DNA from 2 places in the Terrimonas alba genome. Region 1 is predicted to be linked to the other one. Evidence: riboswitches for the same ligand, from Rfam matches in the RefSeq annotation. Region 1 holds a riboswitch; the other holds the start of a gene.
The links. Region 1 has a riboswitch for thiamine pyrophosphate ahead of ACFEL9_RS07420 (TonB-dependent receptor). Riboswitches for the same ligand answer to the same signal wherever they lie in the genome.
Positions count from the first base shown of each region.

Region 2: another riboswitch for thiamine pyrophosphate. It lies ahead of ACFEL9_RS04135 (class I SAM-dependent methyltransferase); the one in region 1 lies ahead of ACFEL9_RS07420 (TonB-dependent receptor).

Region 1 is NZ_JBHMQM010000002.1:604,075-607,237, forward strand. Features, by position in the region: gene ACFEL9_RS07420 (TonB-dependent receptor) at 1-1,466, opposite strand, end outside; TPP riboswitch at 1,520-1,646, opposite strand; gene ACFEL9_RS07425 (head GIN domain-containing protein) at 1,766-2,479, shown strand; tRNA gene ACFEL9_RS07430 (tRNA-Met) at 2,578-2,649, shown strand; partial or broken gene ACFEL9_RS07435 (GIY-YIG nuclease family protein) at 2,773-2,931, shown strand; gene era (GTPase Era) at 3,129-3,163, shown strand, end outside.
Region 2 is NZ_JBHMQM010000001.1:1,034,200-1,037,362, reverse strand. Features, by position in the region: gene ACFEL9_RS04145 (chromate transporter) at 1-214, shown strand, start outside; gene ACFEL9_RS04140 (superoxide dismutase) at 211-936, shown strand; TPP riboswitch at 1,201-1,296, shown strand; gene ACFEL9_RS04135 (class I SAM-dependent methyltransferase) at 1,364-2,086, shown strand; gene ACFEL9_RS04130 (AIR synthase family protein) at 2,083-3,147, shown strand; gene ACFEL9_RS04125 (thiamine phosphate synthase) at 3,144-3,163, shown strand, end outside.

The DNA.
Region 1 (3,163 bases):
TTAGCTACCGCATAACTTAAGTAAGACTGCCAGCCATTCTTACTGTATTGAATGCCTGCTTTAGGATTGATAAAGTCAAACTGGCGATTAATAAAAAGACCGGGATTATTTGCAAAGCCATTCATCTTATGCTGCACATGCCGGTATTGCAAATCTGCAAACAAGTTCCAGTACGGCATAAACTCGTATTGCCATTTGGTATAAAAATTTATGTCCGATTTTAATGCATCGAGATCATAATAACGGAAACCCTTATCAAATCCAAACTGTGCCCAAATAACGTCTCCATGATGTATGCCATCATAGACAGTCCAACCACCACCAATTGTTACAGCATGTTTATCCTTTTTATATTGAGCAGAAATTATTTGGCCATAGTAATAGTTATCGAGCCATTTCTGACGGACCAGGTCAGTTTTTTCAATAGTAGTATCACCCAAAACGAGGTCAGGCTGACCATAATCAGCAAAACTTTCCTGTGCTTTATAATTTTCATAATAGCCTAACCCTCTCGACAGGAAAACTGCGGTATTAAAATTCCAGCGGTCATTAACAGCATGATTAAAAAATAACTGGTAATGTGTTTGCCTGTAATTATCGGTTTCATTATCGTAAGGAACACCGGGTTTCTCAGTGCCACTCGAATTCAAAGTGCGGTCCGTTTTCAATAAATATTCGGGAAGACCATTCCAGGCCTGGTAGGTTTTTTCTTTTCCGGAGAAAACATTCAATCTAAGCGACGATTTTTTAGTCATATATGCGCCGGATAAATAAAACGCCTGCAAATTGCTGCTGGCCCTATCGATATACCCATCGCTGGTTATCTGGCTCAGCCTGGCATCAATCGTAAAATGATTGTCAATTAAACCTGTTCCGGCTTTAACGGTATTCTTCCAGGAATTAAAGGAGCCATAGCTGTTGTTCAGTTCAGCGTACGATTTCAGGTTGACCTCATTGGTAGATAAACTGACGGTTGCACCGAATGCTCCCATACCGTTTGATGATGTACCTACACCCCGTTGAATTTGGATGGAACTCACAGATGAGACAAAATCGGGCAAATCAACAAAATAACTTCCTTGTGATTCTGCATCATTATATGGAATGCCATTCAATGTGACATTGATGCGGGTACCGTCGGTTCCGCGGATCCGCATGCCGGTGTAACCAATCCCAGCACCTGCATCGGAATTAACGACCACTGACGGAGTTTGGTTCAGGATAAAGGGGATGTCCTGGCCAAGATTGTTTTTCTGAATTTCTTTTTTCGACAAATTGGTTTTGGTAAACGGTGCTTTTTCGCCGGCCCGGATAGCTTTTACTTCGATTGGCGTAAGTAAATAAAAACTGTCGCTGGTTGCTTGTTTTTGTTCTGTTGGAACTTCTTCCCGATTTGCCGGGACTTGTTGTGCAAATAAAACAGAGGCTGAAAATAAAATACAGCTTGTGATTGCAATCCTCTTCATTTTTTTAAGTTTAAACGGTTAAAAATGAGAGGGAAATGCTGTAGGAGAAAGGGCAGTAGGCTGCCATCCTTCCCTGCGCAGGCATTACCCTGATCAGGTTTACGGGTATAATCTCAGATTGTCGCCAACTTGTCGAAGGGCCCTTTCATCAGGTTGGCACAAACACCCCGGGAACACTGAAAACTTTAAAGCTTTCGTATTGAAAGTATAAGAGCTGCGGCAAAAGTAAGAATAAAATAAAATTGTACCGCTGTAACTTTCATACTGCATCCTTCGTACTACTCAAAATCAACAGGTTTATGAAAAAAACTATATTGTCACTTTTGCTTGTCACTGCTTTTGCTGTTGCCGGCTGGTCGCAAAAAACTATTAATGATCCCAATGCAGAGATGCGGGAGGCTAAAAATTTCAGAGCGATTGAATTATCCAGTGCTTTTGATGTATACCTCACCCAGTCTAATGAAGAATCAGTGGCCGTAAGTGCTTCTGAAAGCAAATACCGGGAAAATATAAAAGTGGAAGTAAAAGGAGGCGTACTTATCATTCGTTATGATAATAAGGGCAAGTGGAATTCGGGCAACAAAAAACTAAAGGCTTATATATCATTCAAGCAGCTTGATAAACTAAATGTTAGTGGCGCCTGCGACGTTTACATTGTGGATGCCTGGAAAGCTGAGAATTTAAAACTGGATATGTCTGGCGCCAGCAATTTAAAGGGTAAAATCACCGCACAAAAACTGATGATTGACCTGAGCGGCGCTTCCGATCTTACGCTGACAGGCGATGTTGGTCAATTAAATATTGAAGCCAGCGGCGCCAGTGACTTTAAGGGATTTGACCTGGCAGTTGACTATTGTAATGCAAAGGCCAGCGGTGCAAGTGATATTAAAATTACTGTTAATAAAGAGTTATCGGCCGAGGCCAGTGGTGCCAGCGACGTGAAGTATAAAGGTGCCGGCCTGATCCGCGACATCAAAACAAGCGGTGCCAGCAGCATTTCAAGAAGATCATAATCAATGAAATTATTTGTAGAAAAAGCTGTTGTGAAAATAAACACAACAGCTTTTTGATTTTTGTTTGGCTGCTAAGTTCTATGACCTTACATTTGCACCGCGAAGTAGAGCAGCGGTAGCTCGTTGGGCTCATAACCCAAAGGTCGGGAGTTCGATCCTCCCCTTCGCAACAGGGAAATCCGCCGGGTGGCGGATTTTTTCTTATGTTCACGGGATATGTCTTATACAGTCAGCGATATAAAAAGATCTGTATCGGATATACATTGAATCTTATCGAATGATTTAACTCGCATAACGAACTTGCGACAAAGGGTTGGACAATAAAATTAAGACCTTGGAAAATAGTTCATACAGAGATATTTGAAAGCAAAGCACAAGCGATGCGTCGAGAAAAGGAACTTAAATCAGCCAGAGTCAGAGAATGGATTTGGCAAATGATAACTGATAAGTAGTTCTGGGCTCATATCCGCCAGCTGGCGGACGGGAGTTCGATCCTCCCCTTCGCAACTGATAATAAGCCATCCGCCACGGCGGATGGCTTATTTAATTTTTCCTAACAGTTGCTGTTTCAACTGGCAAGGATTGACTACCTCCTCCTTCTTGCAATTTGAAGCATCGGCTTGCCGGGAATCAACTGGACAAGTTTATCATGAAAGTCGGTTTTGTAAACATATTTGGCAGACC
Region 2 (3,163 bases), on a different contig from region 1:
TATTAAAGCCTTTGTAGATGGAATTACGGCAACGGTAATCGGTGCATTGGCGGGTGCAGTAGTAGTAATGGCTACAAGAACTATTGTCGACATTCCCACGGCTTTAATAGCGACTGCCACGGTATTTGTTTTAATTTACATTACCAGAATCCGGGAGCCGTACATCATACTGATTGGTGCAGCCCTGGGTATCCTTTTTAAACAAATGATATGAATAGAAAACAATTTATTTCAGCTTCAGGTGTTTTAGCAGCTACCAGCATTTTACCCACTAATTCTGTATTGGCGCAGCATTATGAAGAAAATGGCCTGGATAAATTGACAGATGCGAACGGCAATTTTCAGCACCTGTCGCTGCCTTATAACAAAAATTTTCTCGAACCCCATATGGATGAAGAAACCGTTTACCTGCATCATACTTTTCATCATGGCGGGGCTGTAAAAGCGGCAAACGTTGATCTGCAAAAAATCCGCAAAGCAATGGATGAAAATAACCTGGAGACGGTTGATTACTGGACCAAAAAACTGTCCTATCATTTTTCCTCGCATGTGCTGCATACCATCTTCTGGACAAACTTAACAAATAAGAAGACTGACCCTGGCGGCGAATTGCTAAAGCGAATTGAAAAAGATTTTGGCAGTTACGACAAATTGAAAATGTATTTGGCAAAAACATCCAAAGATGTTGATGGCAATGGCTGGGGTATTTTAGGCTACCAGCCTTATTCGGATAAACTTACCATACTGCAATGTGAAAATCATGAAAGACTTACGCAATGGGGTGTCATTCCTTTGCTGGTGGTAGATGTTTGGGAGCATGCCTATTATCTTAAATACAAAAACAAGAGAGCGGATTTTGTGGATACAATGCTGCAAATAATCAATTGGGATAATGTGGCAGATCGGTTAAACACCGCAATTAAACTAGCGAAGTAAGAAGTGCTGTCATCTGCAACTCTATTCGGGTGATCCCTGTTGCTTCTGAATAACGACATCAATCAAACGCTTTCATAAACTTTCCGGCAGAATCAACTAAAGCTGCACAGGCTTAAGCCATGCATGACAAACTATGATTATTTACGTTTGACAATCTTTAAAATAACATCACCTTAATCATTATTGAGTATTGATAGAATTTGAAGAACGATGATCACCGCTTTTTAAATTTTCTCCTGAAAACGATTTAAATATATTTGCAAACGCAAAAGCACGGGGTGCCTCGTAGAAGCCAGGCTGAGATTATACCCGGAACCTGATTTGGATAATGCCAACGTAGGGATGCAACTGAAAATATTTTCATTTGATGTTCCATTCTGTTGTTTATCCAATCGAATGGAGTTTTTGTTTTAAACAACAACATGAAATGGAAATACAAAAAGCAAACGCTGAACTGATTCCCCGCAGCCAGCAAAACTGGCAAAACAGGCCGGAGTGGTTTTTCAACCGTGAACATACTGACACATACGAGCAGTGGTATGAAGGCCGCTACAAACGGGCCGAGATCTGGCAAAAGAAAATAATGGAGCAGCTTGTTTCAAAAGACAAACGGATAAAAACGCTGCTTGAATTTGGCTGCGGCACTACCCGCTTTACCCGTTGGTGGAAAGAGATAGGCATTGAAGCGACCGGTGGCGATATCTCGCCACTCATGTTATCGCAGGCCATTGAACTTTTCGAAGGTGATTTGGTAATGGCGGACTCACATTATATGCCATTCAAAGACCATGTGTTTGACGCCCTGGCATTTATTACCACTTTTGAATATTACAAAGATCCCGTACAGGTGATCAGGGAGGCCGCACGGGTTGCCAAGTATGGAATAGCCATGGGAATGATGAACCGAAACTCCACCAAAGTGGTCAGAAGAAGGGTGCAGCAATTGTTCGGTAAAAATCCTTTTTATATTACCGCTACTTTTTACACACCTGCACAGCTTACGAAGATCATTCACCAGGCACTTGAAGGAAGAGACTATTCCATTGAATGGACATGTACCGGTCTTCCCAAATGGTTTCCAGTTCAGCAATGGAGCTTACCGCTGGGAGATTTCTTCGGCCTATACATACAACTAAATGACGTGGCATGAATGAGATAAATGAGAAGCTTGGGAAAATAGATCATCATTTATTTGAACAGTTTATCAGCAACAAATGCGGGCGACATCGTGCTGAAGTCATCGCCGGGCCCCAATTTGGTGTAGATGTCGCTCTCATTGATCTGCCGGGTGAAATGGCTATGGCGTTGACCAGCGATCCTTTATCTCTTATTCCAACATTAGGCCTGCAAGAATCTGCCTGGTTATCCGTACAGCTGATGGCCAATGATATGGCAACTACAGGGTATGCACCTATGTATGGACAGTTTGTATTGAATCTCCCTTCTGGGTTTTCAAAAAGCGATTTTAAAATTTACTGGGACTATATTCATCAGTTTTGTTCTAAGATTGGAGTAGCCGTAACAGGCGGGCATACTGGTTTTATTGAAGGCCAAAATTCTACCATCGCCGGTGGCGGTACGTTTATTACTGTTGCACCTAAAAATAAAATGCTTGTATCCAAATATGCCAACCCGGGAGACTCCATTTTAGTTACTAAGACATGTGCGATCTCTTCGGCAGCTATTCTTGCGATGAGCTTTCCCGAAACCGTTCGCAACAAATTGGGAACGGAACTTTTTCAAAAAGCCTGCGATAGCTTTTATGATACATCTTCCTTGAAAGATGCTTTGACGGCTGCCGGAAAAAACAGGGAATATGACGATATAACTGCCATGCATGATGTAACAGAAGGCGGTGTACTGGGTGCGATATACGAATTGGCCAGGGCTTCGGATAATGGTGCGATCGTTTATAATGAAAGATTACCTGTCGGTCGCCTGCAACAGGAAGTCTGCAAATTATTTTCGTTAGATCCGCAGCATTGTATTGGCGCCGGTTCCATGATTATTGCCTGTAAAAAAGAAACAGCTACCGCTGTGATCAATCGCCTGGCCCGGGAAAACATTGCTTGCGTGGAAGTGGGAGAATTGGCAGCGAAAAACAAGGGCATCAAATTGATTGAAAACGGAACAGCGAGGGATGTAGTTTATTTTGAAGAAGATCCTTACTGGACAGCTTTCTTTACCGCATTTAATTCAGGATGGAAATGACGACAGCATTTAAAAA